Regions from separate parts of the Pseudomonas sp. gcc21 genome, predicted to be linked through region 3. Evidence: predicted binding sites of a transcription regulator. Region 3 holds the regulator's gene; each other region holds the start of a gene.

Region 1 (7,739 bases), 890 kb from region 3:
GGGAAAGGGGGCTACCCGGTGCGGGACAGCTGGAAGCGGCAGCCGATAGCCTGCGCGCGAACCAGCCGTTTTTCACTACCGGTTCGCCCCAACCAGCGGGTTGATAGCGTCCGCCCCGGTTATTTTCTGGCGAGCTCGGCGTCGATGACCTCCTGGATGCGCGGGTCATCAGGCGCTACGTCCGGAGCGAAACGGGCAACGACCTCGCCGTTCCGGGAAATCACGAATTTTTCGAAATTCCACAACACTTCGGGCTCGGCGTTTGTCTGAATGCCGAAGCCGGCGAGACGGTCACGCATCGGGCCTTCGCCCGTGGCACGTGGCAGCGCCTCGGTCAGCTCGCTGTACAGCGGATGACGGTCCTGGCCGGCAACCGAGATCTTGCTGAACAAGGGGAACTGAACGTTGTAGGTCAGGCTGCAGAACTGCTGAATCTCTGCGTCACTGCCGGGCTCCTGCTCCTTGAAGTTGTTGGCCGGAAATCCCAGCACCTCAAGACCCTCGGCGCGGCGGTTTTCATACAGCTTTTCAAGCCCTTCGTATTGAGGCGTCAGACCGCATTTGGATGCCACGTTGACGACCAGCAGCACCTTGCCCTTGTAGGGAGCAAGAGAGGTCTGCTCGCCACGGATGGACTGCAGAGGGATATCGTAAATTGATGCCATGTTGTTTTCCTTGTTGAGAGCTGTAGCTGTAACCAATGAAGAGGGATTCGACTTTACTGTTTTCACCTGTCTGCGCAAGCGGCCAGTTCACGCTGGCTGCATCACCATACGGGCCTGGCGACCCAGCTGTCGTCAGGTCCTCGTTTTTTTTGCATAATCTGGGCCCTTTGACGAGACTGAGTTCATGTTCCTAATCGACCAAATCATTCTGCTTGCCGCCATTTTGATTCTGGTCGGCATAGCCTCCAGCAAGATTTCAGCCCGGCTGGGCCTGCCGGTTCTCGTCCTCTTCCTATTGGTGGGCATCCTGGCGGGGGAACGCGGAATCGGCGGCGTCAGCTTTGACAGCCCCTCCGCGGCCCACGCGCTAGGCACGCTGGCCCTGGCGTTGATTCTGTTCGATGGCGGATTGCAGACGCCGATAAGCTCCATCAAGTCAGTCTGGAAACCCTCTTCCCTGCTCGCCACCCTTGGCGTACTGGTCACGGCAGTCATCACCGGCACAGCCGCTGCGTACATTCTTGACTTGCCCCTGCTGAAAGGGATGTTGCTCGGCGCCATTGTTGGGTCGACCGACGCCGCGGCGGTGTTCTCCCTGTTACGCAACGCCGGCATCCATATCAAGCCCCGGCTGAAATACACGCTGGAAGTCGAGAGTGCATCGAACGACCCGATGGCCATCTTCCTGACCGTCGGCCTGCTTGAAATACTGGTTAATGGCATGGAGCCCGGCACTGGCCTGCTGCAGATGTTTTTCATGCAAATGGGCGTAGGCGCCGCGGTAGGTTTAGGGGTCGGCTGGGCGTCTGTAAAGGTGATAAACCGTATCCAGCTGGTCGCTTCAGGGCTGTATCCGGTCATGGTTGCCGCATGCGGATTACTGGCGTTTGGTCTGGCGGCGAACCTGCAAGGCAGTGGCTTTCTGTCCATATTTGTCGCCGGCGTCGTGGTCGGCAATAGCCGCTTCGTGTTTCAGCGCAGTACCTTTCTGTTCCATGACGGACTGGCTTGGTTCAGCCAGATCACCATGTTCGTCATGCTCGGTCTGCTGGTCGATCCGGCCTCGCTCCTGAATGTCTGGGCGGAAGGGCTGCTGATCTCGCTGGTGCTGATCTTCGTTGCCCGGCCTCTGGCGGTAGTGCCCCTGCTCAAGCTTTTCCGCTTCAACATCCGTGAAATCACGCTGGTGTCCTGGGTCGGCCTGCGGGGGTCGGTGCCGATCATTCTCGCTATATTCCCGCTGATGTATGAATTGCCCGGCGCGGAACTGCTGTTCAACGTCGTGTTCTTCGTTGTGCTTATTTCCGCCACCGTGCAAGGCTCAACGCTCCCCTGGGTGGCGCGCAAGCTCGGCCTGACAGAACATTCCCCAGCCATTCCCGCGGCCACCCTCGAAATTACCGCTATCGGTGATGTCGACGCCGATATCGTCAAATACTCCTTGGTCGAAGGATCGCGCGCCGCCGGTCGACGCCTTTCACAGACCGCATTGCCGGATGGCACGGTGGTGGCAATGATCACGCGCAACAACAATGTTATCCCCCCACGCGGCTCCACCACGCTGCTCGCCGGAGATCATCTGTTTATCGTGCTGCGCCCGGATGCGCGGCCTTTTGTTGACTCAATCTTTTCCCAGAACGTCGAGGCGGTAAGCAATGACCTGCCGCACACTGAGTTGAAACTGAAGGGCACCACGACAGTTGAGGATATCCGCCGCTCATACGGCATCCAGCTACCTGCACCTGACAGCCAGAGCCTCGACGCATTGATGCGCAGCACTCTCACCATCGAAGCCGAAGACGACGCCTGCGTAAAACTCGGCAATATCACCCTCTGTATCAGAGATATGGTCGGGGCTCGCATAGCCACCGTAGGGCTGGTTATGTCGGCGCAAACCGAGGCCAAGCCCTGATCGGCCCAGGGGCCCGGAGCCTGTAGCCTGACTGGTCAACCCGATCGACGGCGCTTCCCTCGCAACCCTGTCAGGGTGATATCATTCCGATATTACGCCTGATCGTGCGCAGTGGAGGAAGGGAATGGCAGTTTACAAGGTGGAACATGGCCAACTGGTCTGGGTGGCCAACGATCTCGAGCATATCGTCGGTGCAGACTGGCAGGACGAAGACGATTCCAATGATGAGTTTTTCGGCAGACTGGGGTTCGGCAAATACGACGAAGTGCTGGATGTCTACACCATGTATCGCCGCTGGGAAAAAGGCGGACAGGAGGAAATGGCCGGTGCCCGTTGGATGTTCGACGTGAACATCGATGGCGACAACTTCGATCTCATTCTGGTCGATTCGCTCCCCGGCTACCTCACCGTCATGGCCATGCTCGAACCCGTAGTAAACCATGCCCTGCGCCAGGTGCGACCCGTACTACCCGAACGCCTTTAAATTATCTCCTGCCGGGCGCGCTAGGTCGCGTCCACCCGCAGCCCCAGAACGGCGCACCAATTTCGTGACGTGGTTCGGCGATGCGCACTTTTATGGTTCACGGAGCGCAGCCTCTAAATAGCTACTGCCTGTATAACGCCTGCGCACCTCCCGTGCGCTGATTCGCTCCAGGCCACGTGATCAGGCTAATCACGCCGTTGCCACCGCTCTCCCACCGACAGCGCCAATCCGCGCTGGCATAGTCCTTGCTGAATGTCCTATCAAGCTTGCCAGGCCAACCAGAGGTCGCCTCTCTCTTCATACGCAGCAGAGGCGGATGCACTGAACCGTGCCATGGCGTCAATAACGATATCCGGAGCAGATTGAAGCCGAGGCCGCTTTCAGGCCCGGCGCTCTGGATTGTCTTGCTGAGGAAGGGCCATGAAAGTCGATATCTCATCCATGAACCGCGAAACACTGATCATCATCGGCAACGGGATGGTTGGTCACCACTGCGTGGAACAGCTGATCGAGCGCGGCGCCATGGCGCATTACGATATCCATGTGTATGGCGAAGAGCGCCAGCGCGCCTATGACCGTGTGCACCTTTCTGAGTACTTCGGCGGACGGGATGCGGAGTCGCTGGCGATGTGCGAACCGGATCTGTACGACACCCACGGCGTGCATCTGCACCTGGGTGTCCAGGTGCTGGATATCGACCGAAACAATCAGGAGATCATCACCAGCGCCGGACGCCAGCGTTATGACCGGCTGGTTCTGGCGACCGGCTCTTTCCCTTTCGTCCCGCCAATTCCGGGTGCGGAAGGCAATTCCCGCCTGGTGTATCGCACACTGGATGATCTGGATGCCATCCGTGACGCCGCGACGACCGCTCGCCGCGGCGTGGTGGTGGGCGGCGGTCTGCTTGGGTTGGAAGCAGCAAACGCTCTGAAGTCGCTGGGCCTTGAAGCCCATGTGGTGGAATTTGCCCCGCGGCTGATGCCAGTGCAACTGGATGATCTGGGTGGGGCGGCACTCAAGGCGAGAATCGAAGCACTCGGCGTCGGCGTGCATCTATCACGCGCCACCAGCGAAATTGTCCCGGGCGCGGAATACGTCTATCGAATGAATTTCAACGACGGCGAATACCTTGAAACCGACCTGATTGTCTTCTCTGCCGGCATCCGGCCACAGGACGCGCTGGCGCGCAGCGCAGGTCTGGAAGTCGGCGAGCGCGGCGGTGTGATTATCGATGATGATTTTCGCAGCAGCGATCCGACCATTTATGCCATCGGAGAATGTGCCTGCTGGAATGGCAGCTGCTTCGGCCTGGTCGCACCCGGCTACAGCATGGCGCGCAACCTCGCGTTGCAGCTTGTGGGCGAGCAGCACGAAGCGTTCAGCGGCGCTGATATGTCGACCAAACTCAAACTGCTCGGCGTGGATGTCGGCTCGATCGGTGATGCACACGCCGCAACGCCAGGCGCGAAGAGCTATCGCTATATCGACGAAGCCAACAACAGCTATCGCCGGCTTGTGGTATCAGCAGATAACAGCCGAGTGATCGGCGCGGTGCTGGTCGGCGACAACAGCTACTACGACACCCTGCTGCAATATGCGCAGAACGGCATCAAGCTTCCGGCGGACCCGTCCAGCCTGATCCTGCCACTGTCCGATGGTGCGCCGACGCTGGGCGCCGACGCGCTACCCGCTACTGCAACGCTCTGCTCCTGCCACAACGTCAGCAAAGGCGCGGTGTGCTGCGCAATCGACGCCGGCTGTACCGATCTCGGCGAGCTCAAGGCCCAGACCAAGGCCGGCACAGGTTGTGGTGGTTGCGCGGCCCTGATCAAGCAGGTTTTCGAACATGAGCTGAGCGCACGCGGGGTCGAGGTGGACAAGAGCCTGTGCGAACACTTCGCGCATACCCGCCAGGAGCTGTACGACATCGTCCGTGTGAATCGCATCACCCGCTTCGATGAGCTGCTGGCCAAGCATGGTCGCGGCCACATCGGTTGCGATATCTGCAAACCAGCGGTGGGTTCGATCCTCGCCTCCTGCTGGAACCAGCCGATCACCGACCCGACGCTGGTGCCCTTGCAGGACACCAACGACACCTTCATGGCCAACATGCAGAAGAACGGCACCTATTCCATTGTGCCGCGCATCGCCGGTGGCGAAATCACTCCGGACAAGCTGATTACCCTCGGCGCGGTGGCCAAGAAGTACGACCTCTACACCAAGATCACCGGCGGCCAGCGCATCGACCTGTTCGGCGCGCAGCTTCACCAGCTCCCGGATATCTGGGGCGAATTGATCGAAGCCGGCTTTGAAACCGGCCATGCCTATGGCAAGTCGCTGCGCACGGTCAAATCCTGCGTCGGTAGCACCTGGTGTCGCTATGGCGTGCAGGACAGCGTGGGCATGGCGATCCGCCTGGAGAATCGCTACAAGGGCCTGCGTGCGCCGCACAAGATCAAGTTTGGTGTCTCTGGCTGTACCCGCGAATGCGCCGAAGCCCAGAGCAAGGACATCGGCGTGATCGCCACGGAAAACGGCTGGAACCTTTACGTTTCCGGCAACGGCGGCATGCGCCCGCGCCACGCGGAACTGTTCGCCACCGACCTGGATGACGCGACACTGATCCGCTACATCGATCGCTACCTGATGTTCTACATACGCACCGCCGACAAGCTGCAGCGCACCTCGGTATGGCGCGAGAGCATCGAGGGCGGCCTCGACTATCTGAAGGAAGTCATCATCGAAGACAGCTTGAGTCTGGCCGAAGAGCTCGAAGCGCAGATGCAGCTGGTGGTCGACCGCTACGAATGCGAGTGGGCCAATGCGCTCGCGGATCCGGAGAAACTCAAGCGCTTCCGCACCTTCGTCAATGACCAGCGCGGTGATCCCGACATCCATTTCGTCAAGGAACGCGGCCAGCCCCGCCCGGCCCGTGCATCCGAACTGCATTTGATTCCCGTCACCCAGGAGGTTTCGTCATGACCCAACTGCATACTGATAACACCGCTCGCGCTATCAGCTGGCGTCCGCTGTGCGAACGCCGCGATCTGGTCGCCAACTCCGGCGTAGTGGCCTGGCTGGACGAGGCGCAGGTTGCGCTGTTCCACCTGCCGAGCACGGAACAGGGCGAACAGGTATTCGCCCTGGAGAATCGCGATCCGAAATCTGGAGCCAACGTCATTGGCCGCGGCATCGTCGGCAGCCTCAAGGGCGAACTGGTGATCGCTTCACCCCTGTACAAACAGCACTTTCGCCTGAAGGACGGCAGTTGCCTGGAATATCCCGAACAGCGCCTGCGCGCCTGGCCGGTACGGATCAACGGCGATCTGGTGGAAATCGCCGAGGCTTGATGTCCCGGTTTGTCCCCTGACAACTTCAGAGTGAATAACTATGTCCTACCTGGTACCCGCTGAATTCGTCACCAAAATGGTCGACGCTGGCGAATCGAAAATTTTCATGGCCACCCGCGATGTGCTGATCAGAGCTTTCATGGCGGGTGCCATCCTGGCGCTGGCAGCTGTGTTCGCCGTCACCATTTCGGTACAGACCGGCTACCCCATCGTGGGTGCCATCCTGTTCCCGGTTGGCTTCTGCATGCTTTATCTGCTGGGCTTCGATCTGTTGACCGGGGTGTTTGTGTTGACCCCGCTAGCGCTGATCGACCGGCGCCCGGGGGTGACAATAGGCGGCGTGCTGAAGAACTGGGGCCTGGTATTTCTTGGCAATTTCTGCGGCGCGCTGACTGTTGCAGTATTGATGGCGATTACCTTCACCTACGGCTTCTCCATCGAGCCCGGCGAAGTTGGTCAGAAGATCGCCAATATCGGCGAAAGCCGCACAGTCGGCTACAAGCAGTACGGCGCAGCCGGCATGCTCACAGTGTTCATCGGCGGCGTGCTGTGCAACTGGATGGTCTCACTGGGCGTGGTCGGTGCAATGATCTCCACCACCGTCAGCGGCAAGGTGATCGCCATGTGGATGCCGATCATGCTGTTCTTCGCGATGGGCTTCGAGCACTCGGTGGTGAACATGTTCCTGTTCCCCTCGGGCCTGATCATGGGCGGCGGGTTCTCGATAACCGATTACCTGATCTGGAACGAACTACCCGTGGTGCTCGGCAACCTGATCGGCGGCCTGTCTCTGACCGGCCTGACGCTCTACACCACCCACGTCAGAACCGCGCCCAAGCGCCCCAACTACGCAGCGAAGGCAATCTAAAGTGGGAATATCCCAGTCGTGTTTGCGGCTGGGCCGTGATCAGGCCCTGGGGCCTGGTCATCTGCGCATTGCGGTCGGTCAGTATTCCGACAAGGGCCGCAAGCAGACCAACCAGGATTTCCACGGCCTCTGTATCCCCTGCGAGCCACTGCTCAGCTCCAAGGGCATAGCCATTGCGCTGGCGGATGGCATCAGCAGCAGCGATGTCAGCCATATTGCCAGCCAGTCGGCGGTGGCCAGTTTTCTGGAAGATTACTACTGCACCGCCGAAACCTGGTCGGTGAAGAAATCCGTGCAGCGCGTGCTGGCTGCGACCAACTCCTGGCTGTACGCCCAGACGCGGCAGAGCCAGTACCGCTACGATCTCGACCGCGGCTACGTGTGCACCTTCAGCGCCATGGTCGTGAAATCACGCACCGCGCATCTGTTCCACGTCGGCGACGCGCGCATCTACCGGGTA
Region 2 (7,739 bases), 620 kb from region 3:
TGTGCACGCCTTCATGCCAGGCATCAATCCGGAATGACTCGCCTTCGGTGATGTACCGGTCGCCTTCTTTCGGGACCAGTTCGTCGATCCAGAGCTGCTTGCCCGCCGGGTCGATAGCGACGATGAAGCTCTGAAATTTCTGGCTACGTTCGGGAAAACTGACGATCAGCTGGTCGCGGGAATGCAGCAGCGTCTTCAACAGCGCATTGATCTCGATGGGCGAGCGGACTTCCCTGGGCGGCTGCGGACCGGTTTCTGGCGCTAGTAAGCTGGACACTGAAAAATCTCGACAATAGGCATGGCAAGGGAAGCATTGTATAGCATGCTGGCTATGAGCCACCCAATCCTTATGCGCCTTGTTGTTGGCTAGCCGGATCTCGCCGTGGACGGACCCTAGGCTTTGATTATTGGCCGCTGCGAATGGCTTCGCTTGGCGAGGCCCTGGCGGTCGTAAACGGCCTGGCTTGATTCGCCCTGATTGCGTATCAGGTCAAGCAGGTGACTGTTGGCGTGCTGGCTATGGCGTACCAATCGCGCGTTGCGCAAATTGGCGTCGCGGCAACGGGTCAGGTATTGCCTGAGGGACTGGTAGCTTTCGAACAACTCGTTCTGACCGAGCGACTCCAGAAACGCTTCCATGTCCTGTTCGGGTGTCTTGCCCAGCTGACGTGCCTGATCATTGATCTGCTGGTCATGCCCGTTCAGCGCAGACACAAGTGGAGCCTTGCTGTTCAGTAGCGACTCAAGCGTGACCATGTCGTTCTGTATCAATGCCTCCTGCTCCCTGTCGAGCAGCTCTATGAACTGTTCGCAGTCACTGGCGGCTTGATCAAATAGCTGCTTGAGTGTCATCTGTTTCTCCACAGACCCGGGGCGTCTCAGTCTTCCAGACCCAACAGTTTATCGGCAATGCGGCCGCTGTCCGGCTTGTAACTGCCATCAGCTATTGCTTGTTTGAGCTGCGCTACCCGTTCGCTGTCCACTTCCGGCAAGTCCTTTAGCCGTGCTTCGATTGATTTCATTTGCTGAGCCTGATCGCTCAGCTTGACTGACGACTCCCCCGGAGCGGATTTATCCACGCCCGGCTTGTCAGTTACGTTGTTTTCCACCGCCACGTCGCGTTTGCCTGCAGCCGCGTCGGCCTGGGCTGTGCGCCCGGCGCTGTTGGCTCCGTTGGCGGTGTTGAAGTTGATAACCATGGTTTTATCCTCAGACTGAATGCTTTGCTAATAGCTGTAACGGCCGAGGCAGCTAAACCTTTAGTACTGGTGAGCAAACTATGTGGACTGGTTCGCATTTAGCGCCCAGCGTGTCGAATACGCAGTATAGCCAAGTTCGTCAGGCGTATCACATTGCCACCGACACCTGACCCGGGGCGACAACCCTTGCGCTGACCGTACGGCCGGAGCGCGTGTTCCTGACGCGGATTTGTGCGCCCACCGTGCCGCCTTCCAGCGCTTCTCCGGGCATCTTCACCGATATCTGCGTATTGGCGGCGCTGATCACGACCTTGTCTCCGCGTTTGACGATTTCATCCTGCTCCAGTTGCGCTGGACTGACAACGGTATCGGCGGCGACTGGCCTGCGCAGACGCATGCCCACCGCCTGTTGCGGATCGGTCAGATAAGCGCCATTGAGCAAGCCTGTATCGCGTTCGACCAAGGCGACATCACCGGCACCGATTACCTCCTGCCGGCCCATCGGACGCACGGCGACCAGAACATCCTCAAACAGACTGACCTGCGCAGGTACGAACAATCGCCATCGCACGTCGCTCTCGCAGGAAAGGCGCACCGTGACGCGGCCCACCGGCACGGCAGGGCTTTCCAGACTGGCTTTCAGTGCCTCGTCCGGGCAGACGGCGAGTCGTAAACGCGGATCCAGGCGATTGACCTCGATACTGTAGCGAGCCTGTCGAGTGCTCTGCTGCAGATGCGTTTGAATTTCGCCCTCAAGAAAAGCCGTAGTCGCGCCGATAAGCTGATTTATAAGCGGGCTGGCAGACAGGCTCGCAGAGAACAGCATGGTCAGCGCGGCGCAGTGAGTACTGAAACGCATACAGGAAACCTTAAAGAGATGGCGCCGGGTTTATGTCGCTTTGCATCCTTGCAGCAAGAAATGTGCCGCGCTTCGGTAAGCCGCACCCTATACAAGCCGTCCCCTATATAGTGAGGAGTCACCCATGGCTGGCGTAATGGACTCGGTCAATCAGCGCACCCAGCTGGTTGGCGAGAATCGCCTCGAATTGCTGCTGTTCCGTCTGGCCGGCGGCCAGCTTTACGGCATCAACGTGTTCAAGGTCAAAGAAATTCTGCAGTGCCCGAAGCTGACGGTACTTCCACGACTGAATTCAGTGGTACGCGGAGTCGCACATATCCGTGGCGGTACCTTGCCGATCATTGATTTGCGCAAGGCCATCGGCGGGCCGGGTCTGGCTGACCTGGCCAATACTTTCGTGATCATCACCGAATATAATTACCGGGTTCAGGGCTTCCTGGTCAGCGGCGTCGAACGCATCGTCAATCTGAACTGGTCCGAAATTCATCCACCGCCCCGGGGCAGTGGTCGTGATCATTACCTGACCGCAGTGACGCGGGTCGATGATCGCCTGGTCGAGATCATTGATGTGGAGCGGATTCTGGCCGAAGTGGTGCCATTGCAGGAGAATGTCAGCGCTGGCGTGATTGATGAGCAGGCTCAGGCTGCGGCGGTTTCACGCAAGGTATTGATCGTTGATGATTCATCAGTGGCACGAAAGCAGGTGTCTCGTTGTCTGCAGGAAGTAGGGGTGGAGATCGTCGCCCTTAATGACGGACGCCAGGCGCTGAACTGGCTGAAAGCGCTGGCTGATTCCGGCGAAGACGTGTCGCAGAGCTTGCTGATGATGATCTCGGATATTGAAATGCCCGAGATGGACGGGTATACCCTCACCGCAGAGGTGCGGAACGATCCGCGACTCCATGGCTTGCACGTTATTTTGCACACATCCTTGTCCGGTGTATTCAACCAGGCGATGGTAAAAAAGGTAGGCGCGGATGATTTTCTCGCAAAATTCAAACCAGACGAGCTTGCCCGTCGGGTCATCGACAGGCTGCACGCGCCGCGTGGGGGGCCAGTTTGACGGAGGCGCCTTTTATACAGCGGGGCGGATCGTTTGACATCTGAACAGCAGCATTTCCATCAGTTTCGTGATTTCCTCGAGAAATCATGCGGTATCGTTCTGGGCGATAACAAACAGTACCTGGTCGCCAGCCGGCTCAACCGACTGATGGAGCAGCAGGGTATCAATCACCTGGGTGAGCTGGTCCAGCGTATCCAGAGCCAACCCCGTGGAGGACTGAAGGAATCGGTCATCGACGCGATGACGACTAACGAAACCCTCTGGTTTCGTGATGGTTATCCCTTCGAGGTGCTCAAGAACCGACTGATACCGGATTTCATCAAGTCCAACCCCGGTCAGCGTTTGCGTATCTGGTCCGCTGCGTGCTCTTCAGGGCAGGAGCCCTATTCGCTGAGCATGGCGATTGACGAGTTCGAGCGCAGCGATCCCGGTCAGCTGCGCTCCGGTGCAAGTATCGTTGCGACTGATCTCTCCGGCGGGATTTTGACGGCAGCCAGAAACGCGGAGTACGACAGCCTTTCTATTGGCAGGGGTTTGGCCCAGGACCGATTGGTTCGTTATTTCGACCAGTCGTCACCGGGAAAATGGCGAGTCAAGGCTCCCATCCGCAGCCGCGTCGAATTTCGCGCGCTGAATTTGCTGGAGAGCTATGCGATCCTGGGCAAGTTCGACATCGTATTTTGCCGGAACGTGCTTATCTATTTTTCCGCCGAACGCAAGAAGGACATCCTCAGGCGCATCCATGCGACCCTGAAGCCCGGCGGTTATCTGATGCTGGGTGCATCGGAGGCGCTGAACGGCCTCCCTGAGCTGTATCAGATGGTGCAGTGCAATCCGGGGATTGTGTACCAGGCCAAGTAAGCCTCATCGCGAGACCTCAAGAGCGTCGCGCTCGGCCCTCAATTCGCTACAGGTTGCGATTCAGTTTCGCTTCGCTAACCTCTTAACTCTTTCCTGTTGTGCCTAATCATTCGACGCACTTTTTGCCGCCTGGCAGACGGCGGTGCCGGTAAACCGTTGCCACCGGCCGCTTCCTGATCGCCTTATCTCCTTGAAAAATAAAGCAATGCATTTATGGCATGCCAATTGCTTTAGATCCTGATGACACCAAAGCGGCGGCAATTTGGCCGCGGTCAGGATTGAAGAGTGAGGAGGCTGGGATGAGCTTGAGTTTCGACCGAGCACTGGGGTTGCACGAAAAGGCGCTGGGCTTCAGGGCCGATCGCGCTGCCGTGCTTGCCAACAATATTGCCAACGCCGATACCCCCGGCTACAAGGCGCGGGATGTGGATTTTGCGGCCGTTCTCGAAGCTGAGAAAACCGGAGCAAGCAAACCTTTCAAGGCAATCCAGACTCACTCGCAGCATCTGGCGGCGGAAGGGTTTATCGACCAGGCCGCGGGGCTGCGTTACCGCATCGCCGCGCAGCCGTCCATCGATGGCAATACGGTTGATACCCAGGTCGAGCAGGCCAGATACGCCGAGAACGCTATCGAATTCCAGGCCAGCTTCACCTTCCTCAACAGCAAGTTCAAGGGGCTGATGACAGCCCTGCGCGGAGATTGATCATGTCCCTTAGCCAGGTTTTCAACATCGCCGGTTCCGGCATGAGCGCCCAGTCACTGCGGCTCAACACCGTCGCCAGCAACATCGCCAACGCCGAAACGGTTTCAAGCAGCGTCGACGAAACCTACCGCGCGCGGAATCCGGTCTTCGCCACCGTATTCAGTCAGCAACAAAACATCGGTGGCGGGTCGCTGTTTGCACCTGAGCATGAGGCGGGCAGCGGGGTAGAGGTGCGCGGTATCGTCGAATCGGACGCAGCGCTTCAGCCTCGCTATCAGCCTGACCACCCGATGGCTGACGAGGAAGGGTACGTGTTTTATCCCAACGTGAACGTGGTTGAAGAGATGGCCAACATGATGTCCGCCTCGCGCTCCTATCAGACCAACGTTGAAATCATGAACACCGCCAAAACCATGCTGCAGCGCGTGCTGACGCTGGGCCAGTAAGGAGTTGTAGACCATGAGTGTCAGTAACAATCTCGCCGTTGGCGACAGCCTGCTGGATCAGTACAAGGTCGACCAGTCGCGTTTCGCCAAAGGTGACGAGCTCGGCAAGAACGAGTTCATGAACCTGCTGGTCGCGCAGATGAATAACCAGGATCCGCTGTCGCCCCAGGACAACGGCGAGTTCATCGCGCAGCTGGCGCAGTTCAGTACCGTCGAAGGTATTGAGAACATGAATACCTCCATGGATTCGCTGCTCAGCGGCTATCAGTCTTCCCAGGCCTTGCAAGCGTCGTCGCTGGTCGGACGCAGTGTCATCGTGCCGACCATGAACGCCATGGTCGATACGCAGGAAGGTGTCGAGGGGCAACTGGCGCTGACGCAGCGCAGCGACAACGTTTCGGTCAACGTCTATGACGAAAAAGGCAGCTTGGTTTCAACAGTGAACATGGGCGCGAAAGAAGCCGGCATGCTGGACTTCAAATGGGACGGCAAGAACGGCAGCGGCGAAACCTTGCCGGCCGGCAAATACAAATTCGAAGCTCAGGCCTCCATAAATGGTGAGAACAAACAGCTCGCAACCCTGCTGCCAGCCAATGTCGACAGCGTGTCGCTTGGCATGGGCAAGGGTGGCGAGATGGTTCTCAATCTGGCCGGACTCGGCAGTATCGGTCTTTCTGAAGTTCTGACTATCAGCAAATAACGTCGTCCGACAAACCGGACAAGGAGTACAGCATGTCTTTCAATACAGGTTTGAGTGGTATCCGGGCGGCGGCATCCGAGCTGAATATCACCGGTAACAACATCGCCAACGCCGGCACGGTGGGGTTCAAGGGTTCACGTGCCGAGTTCGCAGATGTCTATGCAGCCTCAGTTTTAGGCACGGGCAGCAATGCAGTCGGTAGTGGTGTCGCTACTGGTGATGTCGCGCAGCTGTTCAACCAGGGTGCAGTCAACTTCACCGAGAACAGTCTGGACCTGGCCATCAACGGCAACGGCTTCTTTGTCACCAGCAACAACGGTGCGCTGAGTTATACCCGTGCCGGTTACTTTGGCACTGACAGCCAGGGCAATATCGTCAATAACTTTGGTGAGCGGTTGCAGGGCTTTGGCGTCAACGAAGCGACCGGCACCATCAATGAAGGTGTACAGACGGATTTAAGAGTGGATACCAAGGCGGCTAATCCGCGGGCGACTTTGAATGTGGCCTCCACGCTCAACCTGAATTCGACAAGCGTACGTCAGCCGATATGGGAGCAGGCTTTCGAGGCCGCCCGTACCGCTGCGTTGGCGCCGACACCTGAACAAATCACCGCCGCAGAAAATGCGGGGCAAGCTGCCTACGATGGGGTCGTCTTGTCAGATCCGCCTACCGAACAGGAGCTGGCAGCTGCCGAGAGCGCTCGCCAAACTGCTTATGATCAACACATTGCCAACCTGCCGGCACCCACTGCGGATCAAGTTGCTGCTGCCGAGGTCGCGGGCAGAACAGCTGCAACCAATACCTTCGACCCGGCTAACTCCGCCACCTACAACAGCTCTACCTCGGTAAACGTTTACGACAGCCAGGGTAACCCGCACGTCATGACCAAGTATTTCGTCAAGACCAGTGGCAACAACTGGGATATGCATGTGCGGATCGGTGGCCAACCAGTAGGTGTGAATGGTGACGCCGGGCCTATGCGGCTGCAGTTCGATGCATCCGGCAAGCTCCAGACCGAGCAGCCGATCCAGGTTACTGGCTGGAATCCGCTGGACAAGAACGGTCAGCCCACCGGAGCTAACTCGAACGTAACCTTCAATCTCGACTTGGAGGGCTCTACCCAATACGCAGCCAGCTTCGCAGTCACCGCGGTCTCCCAGGATGGCTACACCACCGGTGATCTGGCTGGTTTGGAAATCAACGATGAGGGTTTGCTGGTAGCGCGGTACACGAACGGACAGACGAAGGTGCAAGGACAGCTGGCATTGGCTACCTTCGCAAATCAGCAAGGGCTAACCCCGCTTGGCAAGACGGCGTGGGCGCAATCCTCCGATTCCGGTGAGCCGGTCATCGGCAAGCCGGGTGCGGGTACGCTGGGTCGAGTTCAGTCCGGGGCGCTGGAGCAGTCCAACGTTGATCTGTCGGAGCAGTTGATCAATCTGATCGTCGCCCAGCGCAACTATCAGGCGAACTCTAAAACCATTCAGACCGAAGATGCGGTGACCCAGACGATCATCAACCTGCGTTAATTCCCACCGCTGGCCCGCCCGGGTATCAGCGATACCGCGGCAATAGTTGGCAATGACGTGCCAATTATTGCCGTTCTGCCTTTTGACAACCATTAACCTGTTGATTAATAAGCTCATTTAGTCCTGTTCAACTCTGGCACGAACTGTGCTTGATACTCCATAGAGACATTAAAGCGGCAATTCCTTGTCGCAGTGGTCGAAACGGGAGTTAAGCATGGACAAATCCTTATTCATCTCCATGACCGGTGCCAGCCAGAACATGCTGGCGCAGGGCGCGCATGCCAATAATCTGGCAAACGTCAGCACGCCCGGCTTTCAGAGGGATTTCGAGCAGGCCCGGTCGATGCAGGTGTTTGGCGAAACCCATCCGACCCGCGT
Region 3 (7,739 bases):
AAGATGTGGTCATAGCTCTGTCGAATTCAGGCAACACCGCCGAGCTGGTTACCCTGCTGCCACTGATCAAGCGCCTCGGCGTGCCCATGATCAGCATTACCGGCAATCCAGATTCCACACTGGCACGCGCCGCAGTGGCCAACCTGCATACCGGTGTGGAGATGGAAGCCTGTCCACTCAATCTGGCACCGACCTCGAGCACCACCACTGCCTTGGTAATGGGTGATGCGCTGGCGATTGCCATGCTTGAAGCGCGCGGCTTCAGCGCTGAAGATTTCGCCTTCTCTCACCCCGGCGGCGCACTTGGGCGACGCCTGTTGCTCCTGGTCGACGACATCATGCACGCTGGTGAGCGTATGCCGATGGTCACACCGGATACACGCCTACGTGATGCGCTTCTGGAAATGACCCGCAAGGGCCTCGGCCTGACCGGCGTCGCCGATGAGAGTGGTGCGCTGATCGGGATATTCACCGACGGCGATCTGCGTCGCACACTCGATCACAACGTGGACATACACAGCGCCAGTATCGCCAGCGTCATGACCCCACGGGCCAAAACCGTGACACAGGGCGCGCTGGCTGCCGAGGCGCTGAAAGTAATGGAGGACGCCAAGATCAACGGGCTGTTCGTCGTCGACGAGGCAGGCAAACCGGTTGGCGCTCTGAACATGCATGACCTGTTACGTGCAGGAGTCGTATGAATCAGCCCCCTGAAATGCATTTGTTTGAACGGGCCCAGGCCATACGCCTGGCGATCTTTGATGTCGACGGCGTATTGACCGATGGACGGCTGTACTTCATGCCGGACGGCACCGAGTTCAAATCCTTCAACACGCTGGATGGCCACGGCATCAAAATGCTCATCGCCTCGGGTGTCGAGACTGCAATCATCAGCGGACGCAACTCCCCTTTGGTACAAAAGCGCGCCGCCAACCTCGGCATTCAGTATCTTATTCAGGGGCGTGAAGACAAGCTCAACGCCCTGGAAGAACTGCGCCAGCAGGTGCAGCTCAAATATCAGCAGATCGCCTTTCTTGGTGATGACCTTCCTGATCTGCCGGTCATGCGTCAGGTCGGGCTCGGCATGGCGGTAGCCAGCGCCGACTCTTTCGTACGCGAGCACGCACACGGTGTTACGCGCAATGCCGGCGGGATGGGCGCTGCGCGCGAATTTTGCGAATTCATCATGCGCGCCCAGGGCACGCTCGATGCCGCGCAGGCTGCTTACCTGTGAGCTTCAATCCGCCTCGTTATCTGGTAGTAGGCGCCATCGTCGGCCTGGCGCTGGCGATCGCCCTGGCGATGGGCTACTGGAACATTCGACCCGGCAGCTTCACTGAAACGGTGCTGGTGGATGATCCAAACCAACCCGACTTTTTCATGGAAAACAGCCAGATCACCATGCTCAATCCCGATGGCACGGTGCGCTATGAACTGACCAGCCAGCGCGCCACGCACCTTGCCAACGAGGACAGCACCCGACTGGAAGCGCCAAATCTCCTGTATTTCCGTGCAGACGAACAAGAGCCCTGGTTAGTAACCTCACGAACCGGGTGGATCACCGAAGGCGGTGACCGGGTTCAGCTGAACGACGATGTATTGCTCAAACAGGACATACCCGATGAGCCGATATCGCAAATGACCACATCGGCGCTGACGGTATTTCCTGCGAGGGATTACGCCGAGACCGATCAGGACGTTAGAATCGAAGCAGTCAGCGGCGTTACTACCGCCACTGGCATGCATGTCTATTTCCAAGACGGCCGCATGCAGCTGCTGTCCAACGTAAGAGGCCTACATGAGGTGCGTTAAACCCCTGGCGCTTGTTGCCCTGTTGCTTGGCCCCTGTTTTCAGGCAGCTGCCCTACCTGAAGACAGCAGCCAGCCCATTCGCATTCAGGCCAATACTGCCAACCTCGATGACCGGCAAAACGTCGCTGTGTATACCGGTGACGTCATCGTGACCCAGGGCAGCATGCGGCTGACCGGTAATGAAGTAACCCTGACCACTGACGCCGAGGGCGAGGTCCGCAAGATTGTCAGTGTGGGCAACCCCGCGACGTTCAAGCAGACGCCCAACCCCGGCAAAGGCCCAGTCAATGCACGCAGCCGCACCATTGAATACTTTGCTGCCGAGGAACGGGTGGTGCTGATCACCAATGCTCATCTCGACCAGGACGGCAACACCTTCGAAGGCGAGTACGTGACCTACAACGTCGCGGAAGAAGTAGTCGATGCCGGGCGTCCTGGCGGCGATGCCGAACAGCCCGAGCGCATCGAAATGGTGATTCAACCGCGCAATCGCAAGCCCGCGCCGGAGCCGGCCACCGATGATTAAGCTACAGGCGCACCATCTGGCCAAAGCCTACAAATCGCGCAAAGTGGTGCGGGATGTCTCCCTGTCGATCACCAGCGGCGAAGTCGTGGGTCTGCTGGGGCCTAACGGTGCAGGCAAAACGACCTGCTTCTACATGATCGTTGGGCTAGTGAAAGCCGACGAAGGAAAGATCCAGATCAATGGAGTAGATGTAACGGGCCTGCCCATGCATGGCCGCGCCCGCCAGGGCATCGGCTATTTGCCTCAGGAAGCGTCGATCTTTCGCAAACTGACCGTGGGCGAAAATATCATGGCAATTCTCGAGACCCGCAAGGACCTCAATCGCAAGGGTCGCGAAGGCAAACTGGAAGCCCTCTTGCGTGAGTTCCATATCCATCACCTGAAGGACAGCAAGGGTATGAGCCTGTCCGGCGGTGAGCGCAGACGAGCCGAAATTGCCCGGGCGTTGGCCACCGAGCCCCGTTTCATTCTGCTTGATGAACCGTTTGCAGGGGTCGACCCGATATCGGTCAACGATATCAAGCAAATCATCCAGCACCTCAAGGACAAGGACATAGGCGTTCTGATCACGGATCACAACGTCCGTGAAACGCTGGATATTTGTGACAAGGCATACATCGTCAACGACGGACACATCATCGCCGAAGGAGATGCGGAAACCGTGCTATCCAATCAATTGGTGAGGGACGTCTACCTCGGTCACGCCTTCCGTCTATAAAAGCCGCTTGGCTTCAGGCATGATCTTAAAGGCAAAGCGCCACGGCGCTTTCACGGTTCTGATTCAGCGCACAAGGTAGTTCACCGGAAAATGAAACCAACGCTCGTCCTCAAGATGGGGCAGCAGCTGACCATGACGCCTCAGCTGCAGCAGGCCATCCGTTTGCTTCAACTTTCCAGCCTGGATCTTCAGCAGGAGGTTCAGGAAGCGCTCGAAGCCAATCCGTTGCTTGAAATGGCGGATGATGGCGATGACGATTTTTCTGGCGATACCAGCAATAACGCGTCCGATCACGATGACGCCCCGGCGGTCACCCTGCCCGAGCCCGTCGCGCTTGATGCCATCGAACAGCACGGCCAGGCGCAGGAAGAAGGTAGCTGGAACGAGCAGATACCCAACGAACTGCCCGTCGACACCCAATGGGAAGACGTTTATCAGACCTCAGCCAGCTCGCTGCCCAGTAACGATGACGAAGACTGGGACTTCACCTCGCGCACCGGCACCGGCGAAACCCTGCAAAGCCACCTTGAATGGCAGCTGAACCTGATTCCCATGTCCGAAACGGATTATCAGATCGCCGTAGCGCTGATCGATGGGATCAACGCTGACGGCTATCTGCAGGAATCGCTGGAGGACATCCTTTCCTCCCTCGACCCTGAGCTGGAAGCAGATCTCGACGAAGTCGAAATGGTGCTTCACAGACTCCAGCAGTTCGAGCCGGTTGGCGTGGCTGCCCGTGACTTGCGCGAATGCCTGCTGCTACAACTACGCCAGTTACCAGCTGACACCCCCATGCTCGAGCAGGCCCGGCGGGTGGTCGACAATCACCTTGAACTGCTCGGAAGCCGCGACTTCACCCAACTGATGCGCCGTTCGAAGCTGAAAGAAGATCAGCTGCGCGACGCCATTGCGCTGATTCAGACGCTCAATCCCAGGCCCGGTTCGGAAATCGCCTCCGGTGAGGCCGAGTACGTTATTCCGGACGTCATCGTGCGCCGCGACAGCAACCGCTGGGTGGTCGAGCTGAACCAGGAATCGGTACCCAAGGTGCGGGTCAATAACACTTACGCCTCCATGGTGCGCCGCGCCGATAGCAGTAACGACAACACCTACCTGCGTAATCATCTGCAGGAGGCGCGCTGGTTCATCAAGAGCCTGCAGAGCCGCAACGAGACGCTGATGAAGGTCGCTACGCAGATCGTCGAGCATCAACGCGGATTCCTCGAGCATGGCGAAGAGGCGATGAAGCCACTCGTGCTGCATGACATTGCCGAGGCAGTCGGCATGCATGAATCGACAATATCGCGCGTCACCACGCAGAAGTTCATGCACACCCCGCGCGGAATATTCGAACTCAAATACTTTTTCTCGAGCCACGTAAGCACCAGCGAAGGTGGCGAGTTTTCATCAACCGCCATCCGCGCGCTGATCAGAAAACTGGTTGCGGCTGAAAACCCGAAGAAACCATTGAGCGATAGCAAGATCGCTGGTTTACTGGAGGAACAGGGTATTCACGTGGCCCGCCGGACTATTGCCAAATACCGGGAATCACTCAACATCGCTCCTTCGAGCGAACGCAAGCGACTGGTTTGACAGTATAAGGAATCAAAGTGGCACCACCGGGTGATCGGGTTCACCCAGTAACATAAAGCCAATCAGGAGAAGCCGTATGCAACTCAATATCAGCGGTCACCAACTCGAGCTCACTGACGGATTACGTGATTACGTCACTGAAAAAATGGCACGCATCGAGCGGCATTTCGACAAGATTACGAACGTCCAGGTCATCCTTGAAGTTGAAAAACTGCGCCAGAAGGCCGAAGCCATTCTTCATGTTTCCGGGGGGGAGGTGGTCGCCAATGCAGAACATACTGACATGTATGCGGCAATTGACATGCTGATCGACAAGCTTGATCGCCAGCTGATCAAGTACAAGGAAAAGAACCTCAATCGCCTACAAGGCGTCAACGACCGCTAAGGCCAACAACGCCGCGTGACCATGCAAATAAACCATATCCTGACCCCCGAGCGCACCTTTGCAGGTGTGCAGGGGGCATCCAAGAAACGTGTGCTGGAGCTGATCGGCAAATTGGTCTCCCAGCACACCAACCTGGATCCCGACGCGATTTTCGAAAGCCTGGTTGCCCGGGAGAAACTCGGCTCGACCGGATTCGGACATGGCATAGCCATTCCCCACTGCCGCATGCCTGGATGCACGCAAGCGATAGGCTCACTGTTACAGCTCGACAGCAAGATCGATTTCGACGCCCTGGATGGCGAACCGGTCGACCTGATATTTGTGCTGCTGGTGCCGCAGGAAGCGACTGAAGAACATTTGCAGATTCTCAAGATGCTTGCAGAGAAGCTCGACCAGCAAGCGCTGCGAGAAGCCCTGCGCCAATCACCCGATGCCCAGACTCTCTATGAAGTGATGGTCGGCACCGACGAGGGGAGTTAACGAACCATGCGCCTGGTTGTGGTCAGTGGCCGGTCCGGCTCCGGCAAAAGTACCGCACTGCATCTGTTGGAAGACAACGGTTTCTACTGCATCGACAACCTGCCCGCCGGGTTGCTTCCCGAACTGGCCAGACAGGCCAACGACACCGACCAACATCTGCCGAAGGTAGCGATCAGTATTGATGCGCGTAACCTGGCGAGCGACCTCGAGCGCTTTCCCGAGATATTACAGAGGGTACGCGATACCGGTATTCGCTGTGATGTGCTGTTTCTCGCGGCTACCGACGAAGTGCTTATCAAGCGCTTCTCGGAAACGCGCCGCAAACACCCGCTGACCGATGAAAGCAAATCCTTGGGCGAAGCCATTGCGGCGGAGCTGCGCCTGCTCGAGCCGATCATCGACCTGGCCAATCTCAAGATCGATACCAGTCATCTGACCTTGTACCAGCTGCGCGATCTGCTTAAACAACGTCTACTCAGCAGCGACGGTAATGCCCCCTCGGTACTGATCCAGTCGTTCGGATTCAAACGTGGCGTACCGGTCGATGCTGACCTGGTGTTCGATGTGCGCTGCCTGCCCAACCCTTACTGGAAAGCCGAGTTACGCCCGTTTTGTGGCAAGGACAAGGAAATCTGTGATTACCTTGAAGGGGAGCAGGAAGTTCAGGAGATGTATCAGGACATTTACAATTTTCTGGCGAAGTGGCTACCCCGCTACGCTGCCGGCGAACGCAGCTATATGAGCGTCGGCATTGGCTGTACCGGCGGGCATCACCGCTCCGTTTATATTGCCGAGCGCCTGGTCCGGGAGCTGAGCGCGCATACCCCCAACCTGCAAATACGACACCGCGACCTGCCCTGACATGCCAAAAGCCAACCTCGAGATCATCAACAAGTTAGGTCTGCACGCACGGGCAGCCGCTAAATTCGTCGGTATAGCGAACCGTTATGACTGCGATATCCGCATCGGTTGCAACGAGGATCAGATGGTCAATGGCAAAAGCATCATGCAGGTGATGATGCTGGCTGCTAGCAAGGGTACCGAGATCTGCATCGCCTGCGAGGGCCAGCAGGCTGACCAGGCCATGCAAGAGCTGACGGCACTGGTCAACAACTACTTTGAGGAAGGCGAGTAGCCGAAACGCGTACTACTCACCACCCACTGTCATGCCATCCACTAGCCAGCTGCCGGTCAGATAATTACCGCGCCGTTCTTCATCCGCACCAACACAGCGCAAATTGGCGAACATGTCCCGCAGATTGCCGGCAATAGTCACTTCCTTCACCGGGAAAGCGATCTCACCGTTTTCGACCCAGAACCCACCGGCGCCGCGGGAATAGTCGCCTGTCACGCCATTCACGCCCTGCCCCATCAGCTCGGTGACCAGCAAACCGGTGCCCATTTCCTTGAGCAAGACATCCATACCACCCGGAACATTGCAGGACACGTGCAGGTTGTTGACACCACCTGCATTGGCTGTGCTCGGCAAGCCCAGCTTGCGCCCGGAATAGGTGCCCAGAATCCAGCTTTGCAACACGCCACGCTCGATGAAGGATTTCTCTCGCGTCGCCAGGCCATCGCCGTCGAAGGCAGTACTGCCCAGCGCCTGCTTCAGATGGGGACGTTCATCAATGGTCACCCACTCGGGGAATACTGGCTGACCCAGCGCATCCAGCAGGAACGTGGATTGCCGATAGACGGCTCCGCCAGCAATGGCGCCGACGAGGTGCCCAAGTAACCCGGCAGCCTGATCCGCAGCAAAGAGCACCGGGACCTTGGCGGTCTTGATCGACCGCGCACCCAGTCGCGACAAGGTACGCTCGGCCGCTTTGCGACCGAGCGCCTCGGCAGTCGGCAAGCGCTGCGCAATCCGGTCGACACCGTACCAGTAATCGCGCTGCATACCCTGCGCATCAGCCGCGATGGTCAGAGTCGCTACGCTGTGCCGCGTTCCAATCGAGCTGCCAATGAACCCGTTGCTGTTACCGTAGACTCTGCAACCCTGGTGGCTGCTTACATGCGAGCCATCGCTGCTCAGCCGGCTGTCCAGCGAAAGCGCTGCCGCCTCGCTGTCCAGGGCACGCTGAATGGCCTCTTCGGCGCCCAGCTCCCAGGGATGGTACAGGTCCAGATCCGGCAGATCCCTGGCCATCAGGTCAGGATCGGCAAGCCCGGCAAAAGGATCTTCAGAGGCGTGACGGGCGATAACCAGGGCGGCTTCGATA
Region 4 (7,739 bases), 1.6 Mb from region 3:
CTCAACTACTCGATCTCGCTCAGGCGCCATGTCTAATCATGGCTGGTGCCTTTGCGTCTATTACTCGTGGTACAAGGAAGGTAGATGAAACAAATCAAGAAGTGGCCTCTGGCAATCGCGATCTCTTCGGCACTTGTGTTGTCGGCATGTGGCGGCGGCGGCGGTGGCGGCAGTGATGATACTGGTGGCACTGGTGGTGCAGGCACTGCACAGCCGCAGAGCACAATCAATGGTACTGCCGCTAAAGGTATCGTCAAAGGCGGACTGGTAAAGGCCTATCTGGTGGGAGCAAATGGTAAAGGTGACCTTATCGCTGAGGCCGAAACCAAGAGCGATGGCACCTATAGCCTGAAACTGCCTTCCAGCTATAGCGGCCAAGCTCTACTGCTCGAGATCTCGGCAAAAAATGGCACTCTTATCCGCTGCGACATAGCTATTTGCGTACCCAAGTCGGACAGTACCGAGGCTGTGACCTTCGGTACAGATTTCTCCGCGCCAGCCAACTTCAAGCTGCTTGCCATCTCTCCAGGTGTTACCACCGATACAGTGCAGATCAGCGCTACGCCATTGACCAGCATCGCCGCTGACCTGGCACTCGCCACGTTGCAGAGCTCTCCTTCCGCGGACCCGAAACAAGTCGCTCTTAGTTCCAACACGCGCGTTGCGAACCGGTTCAATCTGCAAAGCGATCTGACAGCGTTGAAGGTTGTTGATCTGACCGACGCCAGAGCTGTAGCCGCTGCTGATAGCGCGCAGGCTGGTTACAACCTGGTCTCCGCAGCGGTCGCGAGCGTTCCAGGCAAATCCATGCTGGAAGCATTCGCAGGCTTCGCCGCTCAATACAGTAAGGATGGGGTAGCGGACGCTGCTTCAAGCGCTGGCGGACCCAGCATCGAGAGTATTCTGGAGCAGGCTGTACAAATTACCGCCCAGATCGAGGCACAAGCTGCGAAGCAAAAAGTTGATCTCCCGGCTTTATCATCGGTCAAAAGCAACCTTGAAGCAGGAAAGGCGGATGCGGCGCTTGGTTCGACCACTCCATCTAAGGGGGCCGCGCCTGCCGATCTTGGTTTGGAGGGGCTTCCTGCCACTAAAGCTTTTGTGCAACAGGTTCGCGATTTGGCGAACCTCGCAGTGCTGGAGGAGAACCTCCAAGGCTTTCGGGAAGAGGTGGAGCTGGTAGCTCAATTGAACGCGCCTGAAGCTAAAGCCTCGACTAAAGCAGTTAGCGCCGCTTTGCGCGCAATCGCTCAAGCCCTTGAAGAGAACCAAAACGGTAGCGACGCGAACAGTTTTGAGTACGATGGACTGACCGTGCAGCGTGTTTCCGCCAACTACTTTGTTCGTCAGACTGTAGACACTGCTATTTCAGAAGAAGGGCAGCTACGCACAATTCCGGTATATTTGGATCTGGCCGCCAAAGTTAACTACTCTGATGAGATTGTAGAAGAAGGTCTCGAAGAGCCTGATTATTTCGATCCTCATTATGACTCAGCTGAAGGAAGTTGGACTCAAGCCGGTACTGCGGAAGCTGACATATCACTGGAAGGCTCGGTTGCTACAGATCAGGTCACGATCAACATAAAAACTGGGTCGCTACTTAAAGGTAGCCTTGTTGTCGATAATAGCTCGGACTGGAAAAGCACATATTACGGTAATGACTATGATAAAGAGCGGTATGAAATTACCGACTTGAAAACTCTTCTCGACGTAAAAATGGTTGTTAGCGGCGAGCATTATGTCAGTTTCGATGGTAAGCTGGAGCTAGATATAAACAATCTAAAATTTATGTCTGAGTACACCGATGGGAATGACTATGACGAATCAAATTCGGAACTATCGGTAGGGCATGCCGGTCTGGTAATATCGGGACAGCTTAAAAGCGAACAAAACTACCTTGAAGCTTCTGCCTCTCTCAATGCGGCTGATCTGGCAGGTACGTGTATAGAAAACGAATATTACAGCGGGCAACTTAAGGATATAAGCGACTGCGATGCGTCCGATTCTGGTGTTATTAGCTTAACTGTATCCTATGCTATGCATTTGCACGGTATGAACTATCCAATAAAAGTGACCGCAAACGCCAAAAACAACGGACTGGAAAGTATCATCGGATCTGCATCATTAAACTATGAGGATGGCCAGCGATTCGACTTGGTATACAACGGCAAGCAAGGCGATTTGCAGTCGGCGACCTTGACCAACCACAACAACGTCACGCTAACGCTGACTGAAGCGAAGCAGGATGGCGATAAAACCCTGACCGGCAACATCACCTGGCAAGGCAAGCAATACGCTACCTTGGATGATAAAACTGGCGCTGTGATTATTACTTATAATGACGGTGAGTTCGAAAGCCTGTAATAACGGCTCTGAACTTTATGAAGGGGGAGCCTGGCTTCCCCTTTTTTCATTATTCGAGCTCTCCCCTCAAAATACATGTGTCAGGATTCCACTGTGCAGCACTTATCTCGCATCATCTGCCTCGCCGCGGCTTCAACCTGTATTCAGTTCGCGCCAGTTTACGCGGATTCTCGATTTCAAACGTACGCAAGCATAGACAGTAAAACCTATAGTGAAATAGCTCCAATCAAACAGATGGTTGATGGGCTGGAAGGTAAACCTATCGATTCAGGCGACTTTGCGTTCACACATAACCAGCTGGAAGTGGGGCAAATTTGGAACGGCTTCGAACTAGCTTTTTTTTGGCGCTACGATTATTACCTGCAGTTCGATGAAAACACGGCCGACATCCTTTATCAGGACGCCAACGACCTCCCAGTGAAGAAAGGGCGTCGATATGATGTACATCTGCGTGCTAATCATCTGCGCTCAAGCGGTGTAGGAATTGGCTACCGTTACGAATTCTCACCATCCCTGAGCGCTCGAGTCAGATTGAATTATCTCACCGCTTCGGAGATGCAGGATGGCGTCCTTAGCGGCTATGTGGATACGCAAGCCGGTGGCTATAGCGGAAAACTCGATTTGGATTACGGTTATTCCGAAGACCTTTTATTGGACAGGCCGACTGAATCTGTCAAAGGACGCGGTTTTGCCGCGGATTTCGATATCGATTGGCACATCACCGAACACTTGAGCACCTACATACGCGGGCGTGATGTCTATTCGCGCATTCGCTGGAAAAACCTGACCTACACGGAAGCTTCAGCCGCTACTGATCGTGCGAGTTACCGTCCCGATGGATCGCTCACGTTTCGCCCTGCTGTGAAGGGAATAAATGGTTACCGCAATCACACCCAGGAGCTCCCGAGCCGATATACGCTTGGCGCACTGTATAGGCTGAATCCGAACTGGAGTTTAGAGAGCGCTGTTTTTGCATACGACGACCATCTCTTTCCCTCTGTGGCAGTAAACTGGCACCTGCGTCACGCTACGGTGCAATACAGTTATGATTTTCAGTCCGAATCAGCTGGCGTCGGGCTGAAAAGCAGGTATTTCGAATTCATGCTGGCTTCAGACGATACAGATTGGGAAAAAGCCAAGGCTCTGGTTCTTCAGCTAACGGCTCGCTTGGAATACTAAAGCATTCGATGGCTGCTCCAGAGCACGTGCTGGAGTAGCCTGGGCTTGTCAAACCTGCTTTCTCACATGCTATCCGATATCAGCTATTCTCCTTTCTGAATGCTAAGTCGTTGCATTAAGCACACGAAGCAATCAGATTACTACCAGCCGTCTCGGCGATATCGGAGAAAAAAAGATATGAGTTTTGTTCAAGAGTTTAAAGCCTTCGCGATGCGCGGCAACGTTATTGATATGGCCGTGGGTATCATCATTGGTGCTGCGTTCGGCAAGGTGGTGTCATCCTTCGTGGATAATATCGTCATGCCGCCGTTGGGGATGCTGATAGGTGGGGTGGATTTCAGTGATCTGGCTATCGTCTTGCGGGAGGCGCAGGGTGATCTTGCTGCGGTCACGATAGGCTATGGTGCCTTCATTCAAAGCGTTGTGGATTTTCTGATCATCGCTGCAGCGATTTTCGTCGCGATCAAGGTGATGAATAGTCTGAAGCGCAAGGAAGAAGAAGTACCCGATGCCCCGCCTGCACCCAGCACTGAAGAACTTCTGCTGACGGATATCCGAGATCTTTTGCAGCGCCAGGTCAATAAGCCCTGATAGCGAAGGCTTGAGCCTGGCTCCAGTGGACAACGCCGGCTCAAGCCACGAGAAAAGGGCGTCGACGTCGCCCTTTCTAACTATTATCAGACCAGACAGCATATTCATTCCCGTTAGGGTCTGCGAAATGAAATCGCTTGCCTCCTGGGAAGTCGAATATGTCCTGGAGAATCACCCCACCACAGTGTTTTACCTTTCGAACAGAATCCGCAAGGTCAGTGCTGTTAAGCACCACCAGCACACTTCCATTCTCGGTAGTGGCTATTTTATCTGACCTGAAAAACCCGCCGTCCAATCCGGCATTTTCAACCGCGATGTAATCAGGTCCGTAATCGATGAATGTCCATCCGAATGCCGAACGGAAAAAACTCTTGGTCACTGCAAGGTCGCGTGAGGGCAGTTCAACATAGTCGATTTTTCCGGTCTCTTTCATGGCTTCCTCTATCGTTTCGTTGGTTCGGCTCTCTAGTGTAGCTGCGGTCAGCTAAGTCAGCGGTGCGCTATCGCTTTGGTTCGGTCGAGGGCGGACGAAGTGAGTCGGCTGATAATTCTTCAGTCAGTAATGGCACTTTGCACCAAGGCGAAACCCTGGTGCACCATTTAAACGCAACGGCGAGGTCGGTCGACTGGACGTCGAGATGGTTTTACTGATGTAACTAATTGATAGTCAAGCGTTTTTATAGATTGGCAAGCTTAATGCTAAGTACTCCATACCAACTTCTTCTTCTTCGCAAATTGGATTTAGCAAACATGGAGTACTACCGCATGATGAAAAAACTTGCCGTTGTCGTTGCCGCTACCAGCGCGATTGGTTTTGCCAGCGTTTCCCAGGCTGAAGCCTTTGATACTGCACTCGGCGAACTCGATGTAAGCATGACTGCTACGCTTGCCAGCGATTACATATGGCGGGGCCAGTCCCAAACTGATGGTGCTGGCGCCGTTCAGGGCAGTCTGGATATCGCCCATGAAAGCGGTCTGTACATTGGCGCCTGGGCATCCAACATTGACGGCTCGGAGGATGGCTTCGATGGTGCGAGTATTGAAATAGACTATTACGTCGGTTACGGCGGTGACATCACCGATAACGTTAGTTACGACATCCAGTGGGCCACTTATACCTATCCGGGAAACAGTTCCTGGGACGTCGATGAAGTCATTGGCAGCCTCGGATTTTACGGCTTCAACGCAGGTGTGAAGTATGCGTACGATCTCGACCCGGAGCCGCTTTATTATTTCCTTGATTACGGGTTCAGTCTCCCCTATGACCTCGGCCTTGGTTTGCACTATGGTTACGCAGACGCCAACGACAGTGACGCCGATAATTACAGCGACTGGGCAGTAAGTCTCGGCAAGCAGGTACTGGGTCTTGATCTGGCTCTGATGTACTCCAACACCGATATTGATGGCGGTTGCGATGGTAACTGCGATTCAAACGTAACGTTCGCGGTATCCAAGACCCTCTGATTCGCGGGCGTCTGACACGCCTGAAATTCATCGACTGCATTTACGCCGGCTTCGCTCTCGAGCCGGCGTCTTTTTTTGCTCCGAACGCGCCGAAGCGCATGTGCCGTATAGGAAAGCGCGCTGCTATCATCCTTCGGTGTCTTCCTGTGAGTGCGAACCGATGAAAAGCTGGATATTCCTGACCGTTGCAATTGTTGCCGAAGTAATCGGGACCACGGCACTGAAAGCGAGCGCCGGGTTCAGCAAGCCCTGGCCATCAGTGCTGGTTGTAGTCGGTTACGGCATTGCTTTTTACCTATTAGCGCTGACGCTGCGCACAATCCCGGTGGGCATTGCCTACGCCGTCTGGTCGGGCGCGGGCATAGTGCTTATTACGGCGGTCGCCTGGTTGTTGTTTGGCCAGAAATTGGACCCGCCAGCGCTTGTTGGCATGGGCTTGATCATCGCCGGTGTGATTGTGTTGAACGTGTTCTCCAAGGCGGTGGTGTAATCCGCAAATGAACCGGCTCCCAAAAGGCTATCGGCCCGAGGTGGGATGACGCAGGTAGTTTGGTTGTAGCTTGGCTTTGCGATATGTTTGCAGCGCAATGACTGCGAGTTATCAATAAGGAAAATCATGAAACGGATTTCAATAGTGCTGGCGTGTCTGTTGTCTGGCACGGTCGCAGCGGATCAGCTCAAGGCTTTTGACTTCGAGATTCCTCCGCAGTCTGCGCAAGCCAAGGCAGGTCCTGTCAGCTGTGCATTTGAGGATCTGGAGCTGCCTGCCGATCTGTTGGTGTATGCAGCGGGAGCCTATGCGGGGCGGGCGCTTGATTTTCAGATTGACCAGAGCGGGCACGCAGCGACCCGGTTTGATGTTGCGGTGAACAGCCCGTCGCGCCCGGTTGCGCTGATCCTCGGCGCGTATGAGCCGACCGTCTGGAATCTAGGTTGGACGCAGGGTACCGAGATCGTCGCGGTACTGGTATCAGGCTACCACCGGCAGGCTATTGCAGGGCTCGCCAGCACTGTTCCGGTATTTAACAGCAGCTATCACAACCGTGGCCCCTGCGGTTACGTTTATATCGGCAAGGGCCGGAACACCGCGCTTAACCCGCTTTCCCGGAAGTTGTTTGGCGCACCGGTGGATCTCGTCTATCCCGGCGATAAGTCGGGCGCTATCGTTATTGGTGAACCGCTCGAGCAGGGAACTGCTCTGGTTACGTCCGCTGAGGTTTCGCCGTCGAGCTTCAGGGATGCAGATGCGCCTTTGGCGGGGCAGCCCGGTATTGATAGTGCAATCACCAAGGGTGTGCTTCGGCCCGCGACGACGGCAGATGTCAATGCCTGGGTTGACGCAGTTGTTGCCAATTCGCCGGCGCTGGATGTTCCCCCTGTCGCCGGCGAAGGCATCCCCAGGCCCGCGGCACCAGGCCTGCACAAGGCGTATGTTGTGCTCAAGCAGTTCACCTATCCGGCCGGCTTGTTCGGTGCCCATTCCGCGGTCTTTCTCGTCCCGCAAGGTGTCCCGTTACCCGAAGGCGATCCGGGCCACTCCGCTGTGTATGACTTCAATGCGTTGCAATGCCGAGGGGCGAGATGTTGAGCTTATAGGGGCAGCGCGCCAGGCATGTGCCGCCGCATGCCCAACGGGATGCGGCGTAGCGTTGGTTTCGCTTATCGTTGTGTCAACTTCTCGATCAAGCTAACGAAGCGGTCCATGTAGCTTTTCAGGAACTGATGGCTGTCTTCGCCGATCTCGCCGTTATCAGTAATCAGACCGGGGCGGAATTGCAGATAGGCTTCGCCTCCCAATACCACCGAGCCGAGAATGCCCATGATCTGGCGCAGATGCTGCTGCGCCAGTGCGGTGCCCATTGCGCCTGGTGATGCGCCAGTGATGGCAACGGGTTTATCAAACCAGACGTTCTTGTCCATTGGCTTGGAACCCCAGTCAATCGCGTTCTTCAACACCGCCGGGAGTGATCTGTTGTGTTCCGGCGTGACAATCAACACGGCATCGGCTGCACGGATCTCGTCGGTAAACCGGTTCACGCTGGCTGGGCGCTCGCCTTCCAGGTCGAGGTTGTATAACGGCAGATCATCAATCTGCGGATAGCTGACCGCAACGTTGCCTGGCAGCAGTTTGACCATCGCCT

What was found. The regulator sigma-54, encoded in region 3, starts transcription at its own class of promoters, with help from an activator protein. The targets are predictions, from matches to a motif close to ANTGGCATNNANNTTGCTNT.
Region 1: a site for sigma-54 is predicted at 3,294-3,313, ahead of nirB (nitrite reductase large subunit NirB). Genes of this name have one in related genera too.
Region 2: a site for sigma-54 is predicted at 4,195-4,214, ahead of flgB (flagellar basal body rod protein FlgB). Genes of this name have one in related genera too.
Region 4: a site for sigma-54 is predicted at 4,818-4,837, ahead of HG264_RS09320 (TorF family putative porin). Genes of this name have one in related genera too.

What each region holds. Positions count from the first base shown of each region.
Region 1 is NZ_CP051625.1:2,766,373-2,774,111, forward strand. Features, by position in the region: gene HG264_RS12695 (FUSC family protein) at 1-104, shown strand, start outside; gene HG264_RS12700 (glutathione peroxidase) at 120-665, opposite strand; gene HG264_RS12705 (potassium/proton antiporter) at 850-2,577, shown strand; gene HG264_RS12710 (hypothetical protein) at 2,702-3,061, shown strand; gene nirB (nitrite reductase large subunit NirB) at 3,482-6,043, shown strand; gene nirD (nitrite reductase small subunit NirD) at 6,040-6,411, shown strand; gene HG264_RS12725 (formate/nitrite transporter family protein) at 6,452-7,279, shown strand; gene HG264_RS12730 (protein kinase) at 7,281-7,739, shown strand, end outside.
Region 2 is NZ_CP051625.1:298,610-306,348, forward strand. Features, by position in the region: gene HG264_RS01500 (flagellar brake protein) at 1-277, opposite strand, end outside; gene HG264_RS01505 (flagella synthesis protein FlgN) at 394-852, opposite strand; gene flgM (flagellar biosynthesis anti-sigma factor FlgM) at 879-1,199, opposite strand; gene flgA (flagellar basal body P-ring formation chaperone FlgA) at 1,348-2,058, opposite strand; gene HG264_RS01520 (chemotaxis protein CheV) at 2,183-3,121, shown strand; gene HG264_RS01525 (protein-glutamate O-methyltransferase CheR) at 3,155-3,982, shown strand; gene flgB (flagellar basal body rod protein FlgB) at 4,282-4,686, shown strand; gene flgC (flagellar basal body rod protein FlgC) at 4,689-5,132, shown strand; gene flgD (flagellar hook assembly protein FlgD) at 5,146-5,832, shown strand; gene HG264_RS01545 (flagellar hook protein FlgE) at 5,865-7,361, shown strand; gene flgF (flagellar basal-body rod protein FlgF) at 7,576-7,739, shown strand, end outside.
Region 3 is NZ_CP051625.1:3,659,857-3,667,595, reverse strand. Features, by position in the region: gene HG264_RS17070 (KpsF/GutQ family sugar-phosphate isomerase) at 1-701, shown strand, start outside; gene HG264_RS17065 (HAD family hydrolase) at 698-1,234, shown strand; gene lptC (LPS export ABC transporter periplasmic protein LptC) at 1,231-1,812, shown strand; gene lptA (lipopolysaccharide transport periplasmic protein LptA) at 1,799-2,338, shown strand; gene lptB (LPS export ABC transporter ATP-binding protein) at 2,331-3,056, shown strand; gene HG264_RS17045 (RNA polymerase factor sigma-54) at 3,147-4,649, shown strand; gene hpf (ribosome hibernation-promoting factor, HPF/YfiA family) at 4,726-5,034, shown strand; gene ptsN (PTS IIA-like nitrogen regulatory protein PtsN) at 5,056-5,514, shown strand; gene rapZ (RNase adapter RapZ) at 5,521-6,375, shown strand; gene HG264_RS17025 (HPr family phosphocarrier protein) at 6,377-6,649, shown strand; gene pmbA (metalloprotease PmbA) at 6,662-7,739, opposite strand, start outside.
Region 4 is NZ_CP051625.1:2,027,230-2,034,968, reverse strand. Features, by position in the region: gene HG264_RS09340 (hypothetical protein) at 85-2,364, shown strand; gene HG264_RS09335 (hypothetical protein) at 2,458-3,543, shown strand; gene mscL (large-conductance mechanosensitive channel protein MscL) at 3,721-4,134, shown strand; gene HG264_RS09325 (VOC family protein) at 4,211-4,567, opposite strand; gene HG264_RS09320 (TorF family putative porin) at 4,900-5,598, shown strand; gene HG264_RS09315 (multidrug efflux SMR transporter) at 5,759-6,088, shown strand; gene HG264_RS09310 (hypothetical protein) at 6,215-7,186, shown strand; gene HG264_RS09305 (NADPH-dependent FMN reductase) at 7,258-7,739, opposite strand, start outside.